DNA from 3 places in the Sphingomonas sp. LM7 genome. Region 1 is predicted to be linked to each of the others. Evidence: predicted binding sites of a transcription regulator. Region 1 holds the regulator's gene; each other region holds the start of a gene.
The links. The regulator LexA, encoded in region 1, represses DNA repair genes until DNA is damaged. The targets are predictions, from matches to a motif close to GTTCCNCNCTTGTTCT.
Positions count from the first base shown of each region.

Region 2: a site for LexA is predicted at 1,996-2,011, ahead of BXU08_RS16830 (ImuA family protein). Genes of this name have one in related genera too.
Region 3: a site for LexA is predicted at 3,577-3,592, ahead of BXU08_RS03965 (DNA recombination protein RmuC). Genes of this name have one in related genera too.

Region 1 is NZ_CP019511.1:604,743-610,180, reverse strand. Features, by position in the region: gene BXU08_RS02905 (PilZ domain-containing protein) at 1-556, shown strand, start outside; gene glp (gephyrin-like molybdotransferase Glp) at 597-1,781, shown strand; gene lexA (transcriptional repressor LexA) at 1,839-2,537, shown strand; gene BXU08_RS02890 (DMT family transporter) at 2,531-3,490, opposite strand; gene BXU08_RS02885 (Lrp/AsnC family transcriptional regulator) at 3,587-4,084, shown strand; gene BXU08_RS02880 (ComEC/Rec2 family competence protein) at 4,090-5,438, opposite strand, start outside.
Region 2 is NZ_CP019511.1:3,616,992-3,622,429, reverse strand. Features, by position in the region: gene BXU08_RS16845 (ABC-three component system protein) at 1-622, opposite strand, end outside; gene BXU08_RS16840 (ABC-three component system middle component 6) at 619-870, opposite strand; gene BXU08_RS16835 (ABC-three component system protein) at 867-1,763, opposite strand; gene BXU08_RS16830 (ImuA family protein) at 2,032-2,808, shown strand; gene BXU08_RS16825 (DNA polymerase Y family protein) at 2,726-4,534, shown strand; gene BXU08_RS16820 (error-prone DNA polymerase) at 4,534-5,438, shown strand, end outside.
Region 3 is NZ_CP019511.1:868,098-873,535, reverse strand. Features, by position in the region: gene BXU08_RS03980 (RNA methyltransferase) at 28-831, shown strand; gene BXU08_RS03975 (META domain-containing protein) at 1,049-1,750, shown strand; gene BXU08_RS03965 (DNA recombination protein RmuC) at 2,168-3,565, opposite strand; gene def (peptide deformylase) at 3,690-4,217, opposite strand; gene recR (recombination mediator RecR) at 4,263-4,859, opposite strand; gene fmt (methionyl-tRNA formyltransferase) at 4,914-5,438, shown strand, end outside.

The sequences.
Region 1 (5,438 bases):
AGTCGAGCATGCCCGCACGCGCAACATCTCGCAGGGCGGCGTCGGCATCGACACCAAGCTCGAGCTTGCCGCGGGCGACCCGGTTCACTGCACTTTCGATGCTTTGCGCCCGCTCGACGGCACCGTCCGCTGGGCCCAGGACGGCCAGGCCGGCATCGCCTTTGACGAGGGCCTCGGCTGGCAAGCGCTGATGCCGTGGCTGCGCCATGCCCAGCGTGCGCAGGGCAGCGCCGGCGCGGCCCCCACGCCGCTCAATCCCGAGGGCGACGGCATGATCCCGGACAAGCATGCGATCCGGCTCGACGCCCCTGCCAGCGTCCGCGAAGGTGTGCGCTGGTGGAATGCGCGCGTCCGCGGCATCACGGCGAATCTCGTCGAGCTCGAGACCCGCGCCGCGCTCGCGCCGGGCGCCCAGCTCTGGGTTTCGCTGCCCGAGATCGGCGGCGGGCCCGCCAACGTGATCGAAGTCGCACACAACCGGATCCTCTGCGAATTCCGCCTGCCGCTGCGCCCGCGCGACCTCAGCCTCGTTTCGGGCAGCAAGGCCCCACGCTGAACGCTTGCATCGCAGGCGCTTCCCGGCACAAGACGGGAACATGCCCGCACTCCTGCCCGTCGTCCAAGCCCAGTCGCAGCTCCTCGCGCTGGCCCGCCCGCTCGCGATAGAGAATGTACCGCTCGCGGCGGCCGCAGGCCGCTGGGCCGCCGCCGATATCGAAGCGCTCCGCACCCAGCCCTATGCCGATCTCTCGGCGATGGACGGCTATGCCATCCGCTTCGCCGACTTGCCCGGCCCCTGGCGCGTGATCGGGGAGAGTGCCGCAGGCCGCGCCTTCACCGGCGAGGCGGAGCCCGGCGATTCCGTTCGCATCTTCACCGGCGCGCCCTTGCCTGGGGGCACCGACACCGTGCTGGTCCAGGAAGAAGCCGCGCGCGACGGCGGACGATTGTCGCTGGCCGGCGAAGGCCCGGGCCATCGCGGCCGCAACGTCCGCCGGCGTGGCCTCGATTTCTCGGAGGACGACCTGCTTGTTCGCGCCGGCGACCGCCTCACCCCTGCCGTGCTGGCGCTGCTCGGCACTGCCGGTCACGGCACCCTCCCCGTGCGCCGCAAGGTCCGGGTCGCCATCGCCGCCACCGGCGACGAACTGGTGCCGCCCGGCAGCCTCATCGGCCCGGCGCAGCTCCCCGAGACCAATCGGCTGATGCTCGCCGCGCAGCTTGCCGACCTGCCTGTCGAATTGATCGACCTCGGCATCCTGCCCGATCGCCAGGACGCGCTCGAAGCCGCGTTCCGCGCCGTCGGTGCCGATCTGCTGGTGACCAGCGGCGGCGCCTCGGTCGGCGACCATGATCTCGTCCAGCCCGCGCTCAGGGCGGTCGGCGCCACGATCGATTTCTGGCGCGTCGCGCTGCGGCCCGGCAAGCCGATGATGGCCGGCAGGCTCGGCGGGATGCTGGTGCTCGGCCTCCCCGGCAATCCGGTTTCCGCCTTCGTCACTACCCAGCTCTTCGTCCGGCCGCTGGCCGCCGCGCTATCGGGCGCCGCCGATCCGCTGCCGCGCACTCGCCGTGCCGTGCTCGGCGAACCGCTCGCCCCGAACGGCGACCGCACCGATTATCTCCGCGCCGAACAGCGTGGCGGCGCGGTGTTCGCCTCGACGATCCAGGACAGTTCGATGCTGCGAACGCTGGCCCGGGCGACCTGCCTGATCGTCCGCGAACCGGGTGCAGCCGCGGCCGTGTCCGGCGACTCGGTGGAAATCCTCGACATCGCTTGACAAGCTCCCGGAACATTGCATAAACGTTCCCAGTCTGTTCTGGACAGGAGAAACTGGATGCTCACGCGCAAGCAGCACGAGCTCATCTGCTTCATTGCCGACCGGCTGGCCGAGACCGGCGTGTCGCCTTCGTTCGAGGAAATGAAGGACGCGCTCGATCTCAAGTCGAAGTCGGGCGTGCATCGGCTGATCAGCGCGCTGGAAGAACGCGAGTTCATCCGCCGCCTGCCCAATCGCGCCCGCGCTCTCGAAGTGCTGCGCATGCCCGAACGCGGCGATGCGAAGCCGGCGGGCAGGACTCGCACGACGGATGCGTCAACTTCATCAACTTCGCGGTCAATTTCGGCCGGGTCGACGCCGCCATCGCCTGCCAACGACGTGGTCGAGATTCCGCTGCACGGCCGCATCGCCGCCGGTACGCCGATCGAGGCGCTCGAAGGCGGCACGATGCTGCCCGTTCCGGCTGCGCTGCTCGGCTCGGGCGAGCATTATGCGCTCGAAGTCGCCGGCGATTCGATGGTCGAAGCCGGCATTCTCGATGGCGATTATGCGCTGATCCGCCGCACTGAAACCGCCCGCGACGGCGAGATCATCGTTGCGCTGATCGACGATGCCGAGGCGACGCTGAAGTACTTCCGCAAGGAAGGCGCGATGATCCGGCTCGATCCGGCCAATCGCAGCTATGACGCCCAGCGCTACCGCCCCGATCAGGTGCGCGTGCAGGGCAAGCTGGCCGGGCTGCTCCGCCGCTACTGAGCGGCGGATGCCGGGCGGCGGTGCGCCGCGATGCACGAGGCTACGCTGGCCACCACCAGCACGAACGCCATGGCCTCGAGCAGCGTCGGCAGCCGCTGCTCCCACAGGAAGCCGTAGAGCAGCGCGAACAGCGTCTCGAACAGGATCATCTGGCCGACCAGGGTCAATGGCAGCAATCGGCTCATCCGGTTCCACAGCGCATTGCCGATGATCGATGCCAGCACCGCGACGCCGACCGAAACACCGGCAAACTTCGCCCAGGCGGCCCCGTCATGGCCCGATGAAGCCAGGAGGAGCGCAATCGGTACGAGCACCAGGCTCTGCGCCCCGGTAACGACTCCGGTCAGAAGATTCCATTCGTGCGCCGAAACCGTGCCGAGCCGCGCCAGCCACCGGCTGTTGCCCACCGCATAGGCAGTCCATGACGCAAGCGCGCCGATCGCGCAGAGCAGGCCGAACCAGGAAGAAGCATCTCGATCGTGCGTCGGCAGGACTGCCTGCCAGCCGATGCAGATCGCTCCCGCAGCGCCAAGCAGCAGCGACGGGACCAGTTTGCCGAGCGGCACCGCATCGCCGTCCCGACTGCCGATGATCGTTACCGCGACCGGCAGGAATCCGATGACGAGCGAGGTCAGCGCAATCCCGCCCGTCAGCACCGCGGCCGACAGGAGCAGATAGTATAAAGTGTTCCCGGCAAGCGCGAGCCAAACCAGCCCCAGCCATTCGCGCCGCCCGAGCTTCGCCGCCAGCCCCTGCCAGCGCGGCGCGATCAGCACGCACGAGATCGCCCCGAAGGCGAGATACCGCCCGATCGTCATTTCGAGCGGACTGAACGCGCGGATCAGCTCCGGGGCGAGGAAGACCAGGCCCCACAGCGCTCCGGCTCCGGCACCGCACAGTATGCCCGGCAGAATCGACGTGGCACAGGCGGGGCGCCTCTCGGCGATGTTCATTTCCTGTCTCCGCCAACACAATCTGGCGAGTGATATCATCGCTCCAGCGAGCGGAGCGCTCTTGCTTGCCGGCAAAAATGCAACAAATACTCGGCGATGGTCGAACCCATCCACCCCGCGCCCCGCAAGCTCGACCCTTTCGACCGCGCTATCCTGCGCATCGTCCAGCGGGACAACAAGACCCCGCAGCGCCAGATCGCCGAAGCCGTCAACCTGTCCGCTGCAGCCGTTCAACGGCGGATCGCCGCGATGGAGGCAGCCGGAGTGATTGCCGCCAACGTCGCGATCGTCGAGCCCGAAGCGGTAAGGCTCGGGATTACGGCGATCGTGGAGGTTCGGCTGCACGACGAGCGCGCGAGGAGCGTCGATGCGGCGAAGACGCTGTTCCGCGACACACCCGAAGTCCAGCAATGCTATTTCGTCACCGGCGGCGTCAGCTTCGTACTGGTAATCGTGACAGCCGACATGCGGAGCTACGAAGCACTGTCACGCCGCCTGTTTGCCGAGAATGACAGCATCGCCCATTATCGAACGCTGGTCGCCCTCGACCGAGTGAAAGCCGACATGGCCATCGTCATTCCCCCGCTGTCCTGAACCACTCATTGTGGCGTCTCGCGTCGCACGAACGGCGGCTGTACCGTCAGTGGGGTAAGCCAGGGATGCGATCCGCCACTCCGCACGGTGCGCACACCCGCGTCGGCGAAGGTGATCGCGACGCCGCCGGTCCGGGCCAGAGTCTCGCGGTCGAGCCGCAGCCAACGCGGCGTGCAGCCCGGGGGCAAGCGGCGGTCGCTCACTACGACGTCGGCCGCGCTGCAATGCGCCATCATCTCGCGCCACAGCACCAGATAGCCGCTGCGCGTGGCGAGCACGCGCCAGCGCCGAGTCGGCGAACGCACCTCGACCAGGCACAGATCGGGACTACACCGCGCTTCCGGTGCCTCCGACAGCAGCGCAAGCTCCTCCTCCGCACCGCTATTTTCGCCGAGCATCGATCGCGTATAGTCACCCGCACGGTCTCGCAGCAGCGCCATCGCGCCGTCTGCGGTGCGGATCGCGAGGTGCCGGCCGTCGCCGGTCACCAGCAAGTCGGGCGCCGGCGTCAGCAGCGCCCAGGCCAGGCCGGCGGCAAAGGGCGCGACGCCCGCCCAGCGCACCCCCGTCCGCCACAGCGCAACCCAGAGACCGCCGACGACGATAAGCGCATAGGCACCGCCCGGCATCGCCGGCAGCGCCGCGACCGCGCCGGGCGCCGAGGCCGTGACATGCGCGAGCCATAGCAGCAGCTCAAGCGACCGCGCCGTCAGCCACCAGACTGGCGCTCCGATCCCGGCGACATCCAGCGCCAGCGCCAACGCCTCGAGCGGCATGATCACGAAGGTAGTCAGCGGGATCGCGACGATGTTGGCGAGCGCGCCGTAGATCCCGGCCTTGTGGAAATGGAACAGCCCGATCGGCATCAGCGCCAGCTCGACCGCGATGCCGGTGAGCAGCAGCGAACCGAGGCCGCGCAGCAAGCGCCGCCCCCGCCCCTCCTCGCGCCGCTTGAACCAACCGCGCACCCGCGGGCTCTCGTGCAGCGCGACGATTGCCGTCACCGCGGCGAAACTCAGCTGGAAGCTCGGCCCGGCCAGCGCTTCGGGCCAGAGCAGCAGCACCAGCAACGCGCCCGCCGCCACCAGCCGCAGCGTGATCGCCTCGCGCCCGAGGCTCAGCGCGAGCAACACGAGCAAGGCAGCCGCGCACGAGCGGATCGTCGGCACCTCGGCCCCGGTCAGCAACGTGTAGCCGATCGCGGTCAATGCCCCAGCGCCCGCCGCGACCAGCGGCAACCGCCAGCGCAGTGCTAGCGTCGGGCTCAGCGCCAGCAGCCGCAGCACCAGCAGCATCGTTGCGGCAGTCACTGCAGTGACGTGCAGCCCGCTCACCGACAGCAGGTGCGCCAGCC
Region 2 (5,438 bases), 1.1 Mb from region 1:
CGCGCTGCCGCACCTTCTCGATCTCGAATGGTATGGTCCAGTCGAGACCAAGCAGGTATGAGAGATTTACCTGGCTATCCCATGTGGCCTGCTTCTCGGCATGCTTGTCCGGGCGCATGAAGCCGCCGCGGCGGCGAACGAAGTAGGCGATCATCGACCGGAAGCTGGGCGTGTAGGATTGCTCGAATGCCGTTCCCTTGGTGGGGAATGGCAATGCGAAGAGTCGGTTGCCGAGAAACTCCTTCCACACCTCGTTCGAGACGAAATGGCGACCGGTCTTCTTGTCCAGCTTGGGTGTCAGCCCGAAAGCCGTCGTCTTCTCCTCGTCGACTAATATCTTCGACGGCTCGTCGCCTGAACGTCCGACCCTGATCTCGTCGCCGTCGAATTTGAAGGTCCCGTAGAACGCGTAGGCCTTGAGGGAGTCGTGGCAGGCGACAGCGCTTGCCGCCTTGCCCCCGAGCAGGAAGTTTATGACGTCCACAAGGCTCGATTTGCCGGCGCTGTTTCGCGTCTGCTTTTCACCTGAAGAGGGGGACTTGTCGGCTAGCAGGACGTTTAGGCCAGGCTTCAGCCGGACTGGCTTGAAACTCGGCAGATCGCTCTCGATCGAGATGATCACCGCCGGCCCTCCGTCCGCATGACGAGCCCTTGGGACAGCTCCACCGCGAAAATCGAGTTGAGGAAGGTCAGCGCCAAGATGAACCAGTCGTAGGGCAGCGGAGCACCTCGCCCGGTCGCTCGTCGGGCAGCCAGGACCCGCTCCCAGATCTCTGAGACGGCGCGCGGCTCTTCGAGCTGGGCGAGAATCTCGCCGCCGATCGCTGCGAGGGAACGGCTCTCTGATATGTGCTTCGAGGGAAGGATCATGGCCCCACCTTGTCGGTGTGATCCTCGAAGATTTCGCAAGCGTCAAACAGATATGCCAGCAGTGCCTGCGCGGCGACCTGCCTCACCGTGGACACCGAACCCATGCCGGTCGTCTGCTCGTAGAGGGCGTCCATGATCTGTCCAGGTGTGAGCGCTTCCTGCTTCAGCGCCATATACCGGCTGGAAAACGCCTGGGCGATCCTGGCGCCCAGTTCGACATCGGAATTTTGTTCGAAATATTCTTGGACGAATGGGCCGTTGCTCGACGCCATCGTGAGTAGCTGGACCCAGTGGCCTGGAAGCTGATTAAAGGTCAGCTTATCCGACGGTACCGGCTTGATCGGGCCGTTCAGGACGGTCCCCGCCGATATCGACGCCATCAACGAATCGGTCAAACGCCTGACCTCCTCGAGCTTCAGGTTCTGACTATCCTCGGCCGTCGCAGCCGGTCCGAGGAGGTTGAAAAGGTCGGTCTCTTTCAGTTCGTCGACGATCGTCCAGAGGCTTGCCGGCCCAAAGACGCCGACCGCGTGAGCACCGGCCTGCTTCAGTTCCTCGATTTTCTGGACCGCCTCGATCGGTAGCCCGCTGACAAGGTTATGAGCGAAGTGCCACTCCTTCATGATCGTCCCGAGATGACCGCCGGCGAGCTGATAGTCATCGCCAATCTTCTTCGCGATGGTCGCAGCTTTGGGAGCCGCATCCTCCAGCTTCCCGTAGCACTGGAAAACCAAGCCACCGGTGCTCCCGTAGCCGTCGCAACCTTTGTCCCCAAGCGAGCCAAAGGGCCTTACCCTGATGAAGTCGCTTCCGTAGCGGGCTTCCATGATAGTGGAGAAAAAGTCCTGGAACGCGACACCGTAGGCGTTTCGGACCCGCAGGTCGAACGTCACTCGATACTGCCATCGCTGGATTGGCTGCATTGCCATTATCGCGAGTTCGTCCCCCTGCTCCGCGTCCTCCGGAGCTCTCCGTCCGCGCTGACGGCCGTCTGCATCTCGTAACGCAGCTCAATCTCCCGGTATAGTCACGACATCCAGCCTGCACCGGTGCGTTGCTGGCAGGCCTGGCCTCCGTTCAGCCCTCTTCCTCGATTCGACGCCTTGACGAGATGCCCGCCAGAGCGGAACATAATAGGAACGAGCGAGTCGTTATTCCCTTATGCAAACCGAAGCCGCCATTGCCGAGACCGATCGCGCACGCCTGCTTGCCGAGCTGAAGGCACGCATTGCCGCGCCCGAGACGAGCGATGCGCGATTGCTGCCGTTCGGGATCGATGCACTCGATTCGAGGCTTGCCCATGGCGGGATTGACGGCGGCGGGCTGCACGAGATCGCGGCCGCCTCGCCGACGCTTGGTGACGATGCGGCGGCGACATTGTTCGTCGCGGGCATCGCGGCCCGCTTCGCCGACCGGCCGGTGGCGACGATCGGCTGGGCGCTGACCCGGTTCGATCTCTATGCGCCCGGGCTCGAACAGGCGGGCATTTCCCCGGCGAAGTTGCTCTATCTGGAGGCGCGGGACGAGGTCATGGCGCTCGCGCTTGCCGAAGACTGCCTGCGTCTGGGCAGCTTCGCCGCAGTCGTCGCCGAAGTGAAAGCAGCCGATCAGACCGCGACGCGCCGCCTCCAGCTTGCCGCTGCCGATGGCCATACCCCGATGCTGCTGCTGCGCCGCTGGGCGCGCGCCGCACGGGACCCGCTCGAGAAACCCTCCGCCGCCTGCACGCGGTGGCGGATTGGCTGCGCGCCTTCGGCGGCGCTTTCGCATGCAGGCGTCGGCCGTGGCTGCTGGTCGGTCGATCTCGTCCGCCAGCGCGGCGGCAATCCCTTCTCTCTCATCCTCGAGGCATGCGATGACACGGGTCGCCTCGCTCTACCTGCCGCAGCTCGCGATCGAGCGGCTGCGCCGGTCGCAGCGACCAGTCGCGCCGCCTGAGCGCGCCTGGTCCCCGGCACCTTTGCTGCCACCGGTCGATGATGATCCAGGCGCCTGCTCGGCCCCGCGCGGCGGGGGCTGGCGTCCCGGTGCGCGCTGGGCGCAGGACGGCGCAGCGCGAGAGACCGACGTCCAAGCGCAAATCGCGCGTCTGCCGGCGCATCAGCGCCCGCCCATGCGCGAGCTGGGCCGGCGGTCGGAGCCGGCCGATCCGCCGTTTCGCGCGATGCGCCCGGACGAGGGTGGCCCGGCCGGTGCCGCCCTTGCTCCGGTTCGAACGCCGCTTTGGGGACGTCCGACCGTGCTGATCGAGCGGGTCGGGCAGCGCGAGGTCGTGACCGCGGCCTGCCCGGTCGCACTGGCGCTGGGGCTGGTGCCCGGCATGGCCGCCGCACACGCACGGGCGTTGGTCGGCGATCTCGACGTGGAGGAGGCCGATGCCGCGGCCGACCGTGCCTGGCTCGACCGCCTCGCGCTGCATGCCGTCACGCACTGGACGCCAACTGCCAGCGTGTCGGGATCGGACGGCATCTGGCTGGACATGACCGGCGCCAGCCATCTCTTCGGTGGCGAGGTGTGCTTTTGCCGCCATGTGCTGCGCTTCCTCGCGCGCCTCGGCTTTTCGGGCGCGATCGCCATCGCCGGCACGCCCGGGGCGGCGCATGCGCTGGCGCGCTATGGCGGCGAGCCGATCACAATCCTGCCGCCTTCGGCCGAGGCTTCGACGCTGGCCAGCCTGCCGATCGCCGCGCTGCGTCTCCGGCCCGATGCGCTCGTCGCCGCGGCGCGCTTCGGGCTCGAACGTGTCGGCGACCTCTACCCGATGCCGCGCGGGCCCCTGGCGCGCCGCCTTGGCCTCACCTCCGTCGAACGGCTCGATCAGGCGCTCGGCCGCGCCGCCGAGCCGATCGTAGCGGTCGTCCCGTTCGAGGCGCCGGAAGTCTCACGCCGGCTGCTCGAGCCGATCGGAACCGCCGAGGCGATCGAGCAGGTGATCGCCGATCTGGTCGACGATCTGGTGCGCGTCCTCCAGCAGCGCGGTCTCGGCGTGCGCAGCGTCGTGCTGACCGCTGTCCGTGTCGACGGCGCCGACCAGCGGATCGCGATCGGCGCATCGCGCGCCACACGCGACGCAAAGCATCTCGTGCGCATGTTCGGCCTGAAGCTCGAGCGCATCGATCCGGGGCTCGGCATCGAGGCGATGCATCTCACCGTCCCCCACAGCGAGCCCCTTGGCGCACGGTATGGCGACATGCTTTTGCCGGAAAGCAGCGATGCGCCGGACCTTGCCCCGGCGATCGACCAGCTTGCCGGGCGTGCCGGGGAGCAGGCGGTGTTCCGTCTGACTCTCGAGCAGAGCGATGTGCCCGAGCGCGCCATACGGCGCGCGGACCCGCTCGCGGTCGTCGAGGGCTGGCCGGCCTGGAAGCGGCCGGTGCGCCTGCTCCGGCGTCCCGAGATGCTCAGCCATGTCGTCGCCTTGCTGCCCGACCATCCGCCGCGGCGTTTCACCTGGCGGGGCAAGCCCTATGCGGTCGTTGCCGGCGACGGTCCCGAGCGCATTCATGGCGAATGGTGGCGGACAGACCGCGAGCTCTGGGCGGTACGCGACTATTTCCGCGTCGAGGTCGAGGGCGGGCAGCGTTTCTGGGTGTTCCGCCGCGGCGACGGCGTCGTGCCCGAGACCGGCGACCTCAGCTGGTATCTGCACGGGTTCTTCGGCTGATGACGAGCTATGTCGAGCTGCAGGTGACCAGCCATTTCTCGTTCCTGCGGGGCGCCTCCTCGCCCGAGGAACTGTTCGCCGCGGCGCAATTGCAGGGCCACCGGGCCCTCGGCCTGTGCGACCGGGGCAGCGTCGCCGGCGTGGTGCGCGGGTGGGACGGGCAGAAGACCACCGGCGTGCGGATGATCCCCGGCGCGCGCGTCGATCTGACCGACGGGCGCGCGCTGTTGCTTTATCCGACCGACCGCCAGGCCTGGTCCCGGCTCACCCGCATGCTGTCGCGTGGCAAGGCGCGCGGCGGCAAGGGCTTCTGCATCCTCGATTGGCAGGACGTCGCGCATCATGCCGAGGGGCTGGTCGCGATACTCCTGCCGGACCTCGCCGACGCCGTCACCCGCAGCCATCTGCTCGAACTGGCGGACCTGTTCGGCACGCGCGCCTATTGCGCGCTGTCGCTGCGTCGCCGGCCCGACGATCTGGAGCGCCTGCACGCGATCGATGCGCTCGCTCGCGAGACGCGGGTGCGTGCGGTCGCGACCGGCGACATCCTCTATCACACCCCGGAGGCGCGCCCGCTGCAGGACGTGGTGACTGCGATCCGCGAGCACAGCACGGTCGACGCACTGGGGTTCCGGCGCGAGCGCTTCATGGATCGGCATCTCAAGTCGCCCACCGAGATGGAGCGCCGCTTCGCTTCCTTTCCCGATGCGATTGCAGCCAGCGCCGATATCGCCGCGGCATGCACCTTCGATCTCGGCGAGATCCGCTATCAATATCCCTACGAGCAGGTGATGGCAGGCAAGTCCGCGCAGGAGGCGCTGAGCATCCTGACGCAGGAGGCGGCAGAGGCGAAGTTTCCCGAGGGCATTCCCCGACCCTATGCCGAGCAGATCGCGCATGAGCT
Region 3 (5,438 bases), 260 kb from region 1:
TCGGGGCGAACGGGTTAAAGGCCTGCCATGCCCCGCGAGATAACTGCCTTTTCCAATCCGCTGATCAAGCGCGTCCGCAACCTGCGCGACAAGAAGCATCGCCGCGAGGAAGGACTGTTCCTTGCCGAGGGGCTGCGCATCCTCACCGAGGCACGCGAAGCCGGGAGGCTGCCGGAATATCTGTTCTTCGCGAGGGAGATGGCGGGGCATCCGCTGGTCCGGGCACTGGTCGATGCCACCGAGGGCGCCGGCGGCGAGGCGATCGAGACCAATGCCGACATCCTTTCCAAGCTATCGGGCAAGGACAATCCCGGCGCGGTGGTCGGCGTCTATCCCGATTTCGCACTGACGCTGGCCGATCTCGACCGCAGCACCGCACCGATCTGGCTGGTCGCGGAACGGCTGCGCGATCCGGGCAATCTCGGCACGATCCTGCGTACCGGCGACGCAGTCGGCGCGGGCGGGCTGATCCTGATCGATGAGTGCGTCGATCCGTTCTCGGTCGAGGCCGTCCGCGCAAGCATGGGGGCGTTGTTCACCGTTCCCGTCGCCAAAGCGAGCTGGGCCGAGTTCGTTGCGTGGCTGCGCGCCGGTCCCGGACAACTGGTCGGACTAAGCCTCGACACCGAACATGATTACAAGGCCCCGCCCTACACCGCGCCGACCTTCCTGCTCACCGGCAACGAGGCGCAGGGCATGCCCGATTTCATGGCCGCGGAATGCGATCTCCTGGTCAAGATTCCGATGCTCGGCAAGGCCGACAGCCTCAACGCGGCAGTGGCGACGGCGGTGATGGCGTATGAAGTGCTGAGTAGGATTCGCGGTGGCTAATTTCACGGTTTATACGGTGAATCGGCAATTTAATTATAGCTTGTTGTAAGATTGTTTTGCCGAAATGCAGTTCTGTGCCGGACATTTTCAAAGAGCTGAACCCAAGGCTGGCACAGCAAATCCTACATTGCCAGCATCCTGAACGGCAGCCGATCGTTACGGCCATGCGCGGTTCAGCCGCGCGGCGGCATACCGCCCGAGACGAAGGAGACCTATCTTGATCAAGCTTGCTGCTGCCGGCGCCTTGGTGCTGATCGCCCTGCCCGCCTACGCCCAGTCGAACGCCGCGCCCTATCGCGCGCTGGGCACCGAGCCGTTCTGGTCGCTGACCATCGACGGCAGCACGATCCGCTATGAGCCTGCCGGCGGCCGTGTGGTGCGCGTCGCCAAGCCGCGGCCGATCGTCGGGTTCAATGGCGAGCGCTACCAGGCGCGCGGTATGACCGTAGACATCACCCATGTCGAATGCAGCGACGGGATGAGCGACCGCACCTTCCATGATACCGTCACAGTCACCCTGCGCGGGCGCACGCTGCGCGGCTGCGGCGGCGAGGTGCTTTCCGAAACGCCGGAGCAGACCTCTTTGCTCGAAGGCGATTGGCGGATCGAATCGATCAATGGCCGGCTGGTCGCGCCGCGCACCAACCCGCGGGTGACGTTCAACGGCGCCCGGATCAGCGGCAATGCCAGTTGCAACAATTTCAACGGCAGCTTCCGCTTCGAGCGCGGGCGGCTCACCGCCGGCCGGCTGGCTTCAACGAAAATGGCGTGCGCCCAGCGCATGCAGAATGTTCAGGAGAGCAGCGTGCTACGCATCCTCGGAGAGCCGCTCAGCGTCAGCCGCAACCGCAACGGAAAGCTGGTGCTGACCGGCGCGCATCGCACAAGGCTGGTGCTGGCGCCCGAGAGGCGCCTGTAGATGGTGCGGACGACAAAGTCGCCCGCACCGCCTACACCGCGGTCGCTTGGGAACTAGTAAAAGACAAACCCAGAAGGCGATTGAGCGCCTTCTGGGCGTCCCTACGATCTTCCCAAGAGCGATCGATCTCGAACACCGGCTGGCCGTCGGGTGTGAACCCGCCGATATGCCACCGCTGATCGCAATCTTGGTGCAGGTTGTATAACAACCTGTCCATGATCGTTCTCCGTAGTCGATCAGGCCCGGAGACTGCGACCGCAAGGTAGAGACAAGCATTCTTCGATCAAACGAAGCCCCGGCCGGTTTTGGGCTGGGCGAACGCTAATTGTAACACTACCGAGAAGGGCAATTGCCGAGCTAACCATCGGCGATGAAAGAACTGCCGACAAACCAAGGGTACTCCTCCGCGAGCCGCAGTCAATCGATGTTCTCGCTCCGTTCGTCGCTCGCAGGCAGCGCCTCGACGGAACCATATCTCGCCAAGGCTTCGATCTCTTGCGTGGACTCAATCTCCCTAGAGCCCGTTTCGATGTTTAGGTCTTTAAATTTTCTTCCAGTACTCAACACGTTACGCTCAAAGCTCCCAACAAATTTGTTGTAGTTGTTGACCGCGCTGGAGAGCCCTGACCCTACAACGCGAAGATGTTGAGAGGCGACCGCAAGCCGGTCGTACAACTCCTTGCCGAGCTCGCCGATTTGCCGCGCCTCCTTGGCGAGCTTTTCCTGACGCCATACCGCCGCGACCGTGCGCGCGATCGCGATGAGATTGGTCGGAGTGGAAAGCAGAACCCGTTTGTCGAACGCGAAGTCCCAGAGCGTCGGATCATGTTCGAGCGCGGCGGAGAGGAAATGCTCGCCGGGGACGAACATGATCACATAGTCCGGCGCATCCTCGAACTGGCTCCAATAGGCCTTGTTGCCCAGGCCATTGATGTGCGCGCGCATCGAATCGGCATGCGCCTTGAGCCCGGCGAAGCGCTCGATATCATCGACCGCGCCGAATGCGTCCTGATAGGCATTGAGCGACACCTTGGCGTCGATCACCAGCGCGCGACCGCCCGGCACCCGGACGATCGCATCGGGACGCAGGCGTCCCCCCTCCTCGCCTGCGGCGTTCACTTCGGTCTGGAAATCGGTGTGTTCGGAGAGTCCACAGGTCTCGAGCACGTTCTTGAGCTGCTGCTCGCCCCAGCGACCACGCGACTTGGGGGCGTTGCGCAGCGAATTGACCAGCTTGGCGGCTTCGGTGCTGACCTTTTCCTGGCCGATCCGCATCTGCTCGATCTGGCCCTTGAGCTCGCCGAACGCGTCGCGGCGCTCGGCCTCAACCTTGGCGACGCCTTCCTCATAACGCTGGAGGCGATCGCTGACGGGCTGGAGCATCGATTTGAGGTTCTGCCCGGCGACGTCCTCCGATTGCTTGAAGCGGGCCTCTGCACGTTCGAGGAAGGCCTTTTGGGTTTCGCCAAGCATCGTGGTGGCGAGTTCGCGGAACTGGCCCGCCATCGCCTCTCGCGCGCCCTTGAACTCGTCGAGGCGCTCTTCGAAAGCTTCGGCCTTGGCGCGGAGTTCGGTGAGCTGGAGGCGGGCTTCGTCGCGTTCGTCGCGCAACGTGGCGTTCTCGTCGCGGAGCGCGGGCAGCTGGCCGGCGCGTTCCTCGGCGAGGACGAGATCGGAGATTGCCGCCTTGAAGTCAGATTCGCGGCGATCGCGCTCGGCGCGTGCCTCGGCGACACCGCGGGTGCCGAGAAACCAACCGAGGCCGAGGCCGGCAATCAGCACGACGACGATCAGGATAAGTGCGAGCGTGTCCAACCTTGCCTCCCGGAACAGAAGGCGAACTTACTCGGCGGCGCGCCTTGGAGCAACCCTATAGTCGGCGTGCGGCGCTGTGGTGCGTGACGGCAGAGGAAGCTTCCACCGTGCTCCGGTGAAGCGCTTACGCGGCGGCCTTACGCGCCTTGGTCAGCTTCTTGAGGATCATGTCGCGCTTGAGGCGAGAGAGATGGTCGATGAAGACGATCCCTTCGAGATGGTCCATCTCGTGCTGGATGCAGGTGGCGAGCAGGCCCTCGAAGAGCTCGTCATGCGCGACGCCCTGCTCGTCGAGCCAGGTCACGCGGCAGCGCGCGGGGCGCTCGACATCGGCGAACTGCTCGGGAATCGACAGGCAGCCTTCGGTGTAGACCGACTGCTCCTCGGCGGGATCGAGAATTTCGGGGTTGATGAAGACGCGCGGGGCGCGGATCGGCTTGCCCTCCTCGTCCTCTTCCTCCTGCAGGTCCATGACGACGATGCGCTTGGGCACGCCGACCTGGATCGCGGCCAGGCCGATGCCGGGGGCATCGTACATTGTGTCGAACATGTCGGCGATAAGATCGCGCACCTCATCGTCCACCGTCTCCACCGGCGTGGAAATGAGGCGCAAGCGCGGGTCCGGTACTTCGACGATCGGTAAGAGAGCCATAAGGCTGATTTAATTCGCCGTTCGCGCCGCCGCAAGTCTCGGAAACTACGCGACCGGACGGCGCGCGCGAAGCGCCTGGGCGAGCGTGCCTTCGTCGAGATAGTCGAGCTCGCCGCCGACGGGCAGGCCGTGGGCGAGCTGGGTGATGCGGATCGGGTAGCTCTCGAGCCGCTCGGCGAGGTAATGCGCGGTGGTCTGGCCGTCGAGCGTGGCATTCATCGCGAGGACGACTTCGTCGATCCCGCCGGCGGCGACGCGGCGGACGAGCCCGTCGACGCGCAGATCCTCGGGGCGGATGCCTTCGAGCGCCGACAGGCGACCGCCGAGGACGTGGAACTTGCCGGGAAAGAGGCGCGAACGATCGAGTGCCCAGAGGTCGGCGACTTCCTCAACCACGCAGAGCGCGCGGGCATCGCGGCGCGGATCGGCGCAGATCGCGCAGGGGTCGCTGGTGTCGACATTGCCGCAGATGCCGCAGGTGCTGAGCCGGCGGCTGACTGCAGTGAGCGCCGCGAGCAGCGGATCGAGCGCAGTCTCGCGCTTCTTGAGCAAGTGGAGCACCGCGCGGCGCGCCGAACGCGGGCCGAGCCCGGGAAGGCGGGAGAGCGCCTGAGTCAGTGCCTCGATTTCAGGGGATGCCATGCAGGAAGACATAGGGGCTTGCCTAGCGCCCTGCCAAGCGGCGAGAGGGACACTATGCGGATCATCTTCATGGGCACCCCCGAATTCGCCGTCCCCGTGCTCGACGCGTTGGTCGCGGCGAGTCATGACGTCGTGGCGGCATATAGCCAGCCGCCCCGGCGCGGGAATCGGGGCAAGGTAGCGCCATCGCCCGTCCAGGCACGCGCCGAGGCGCTGGGGATCGAGGTCCGAACGCCGCTTTCCTTCCGCAAGGAGCCCGACGCGGTTGTCGCTTTCGCGGCGCTGGGGGCCGACGTAGCGGTGGTCGCGGCCTACGGGCTGATCCTGCCGGTTGCGGTGCTTGCGGCGCCGCGGCTGGGTTGCCTCAACGTCCACGGCTCGCTGCTGCCGCGCTGGCGGGGTGCGGCGCCGATCCAGCGGGCGATCCTCGCCGGCGATGCCGAGACCGGGGTGGGGATCATGCAGATGGAGGCGGGGCTCGATACTGGCCCGGTGCGGCTCGAGGGGCGGACGCCGATAGGGGGAAAGACCGCGGGCGAACTCAGTGGCGAGCTCAGCGAGATGGGGGCGCGGCTGATG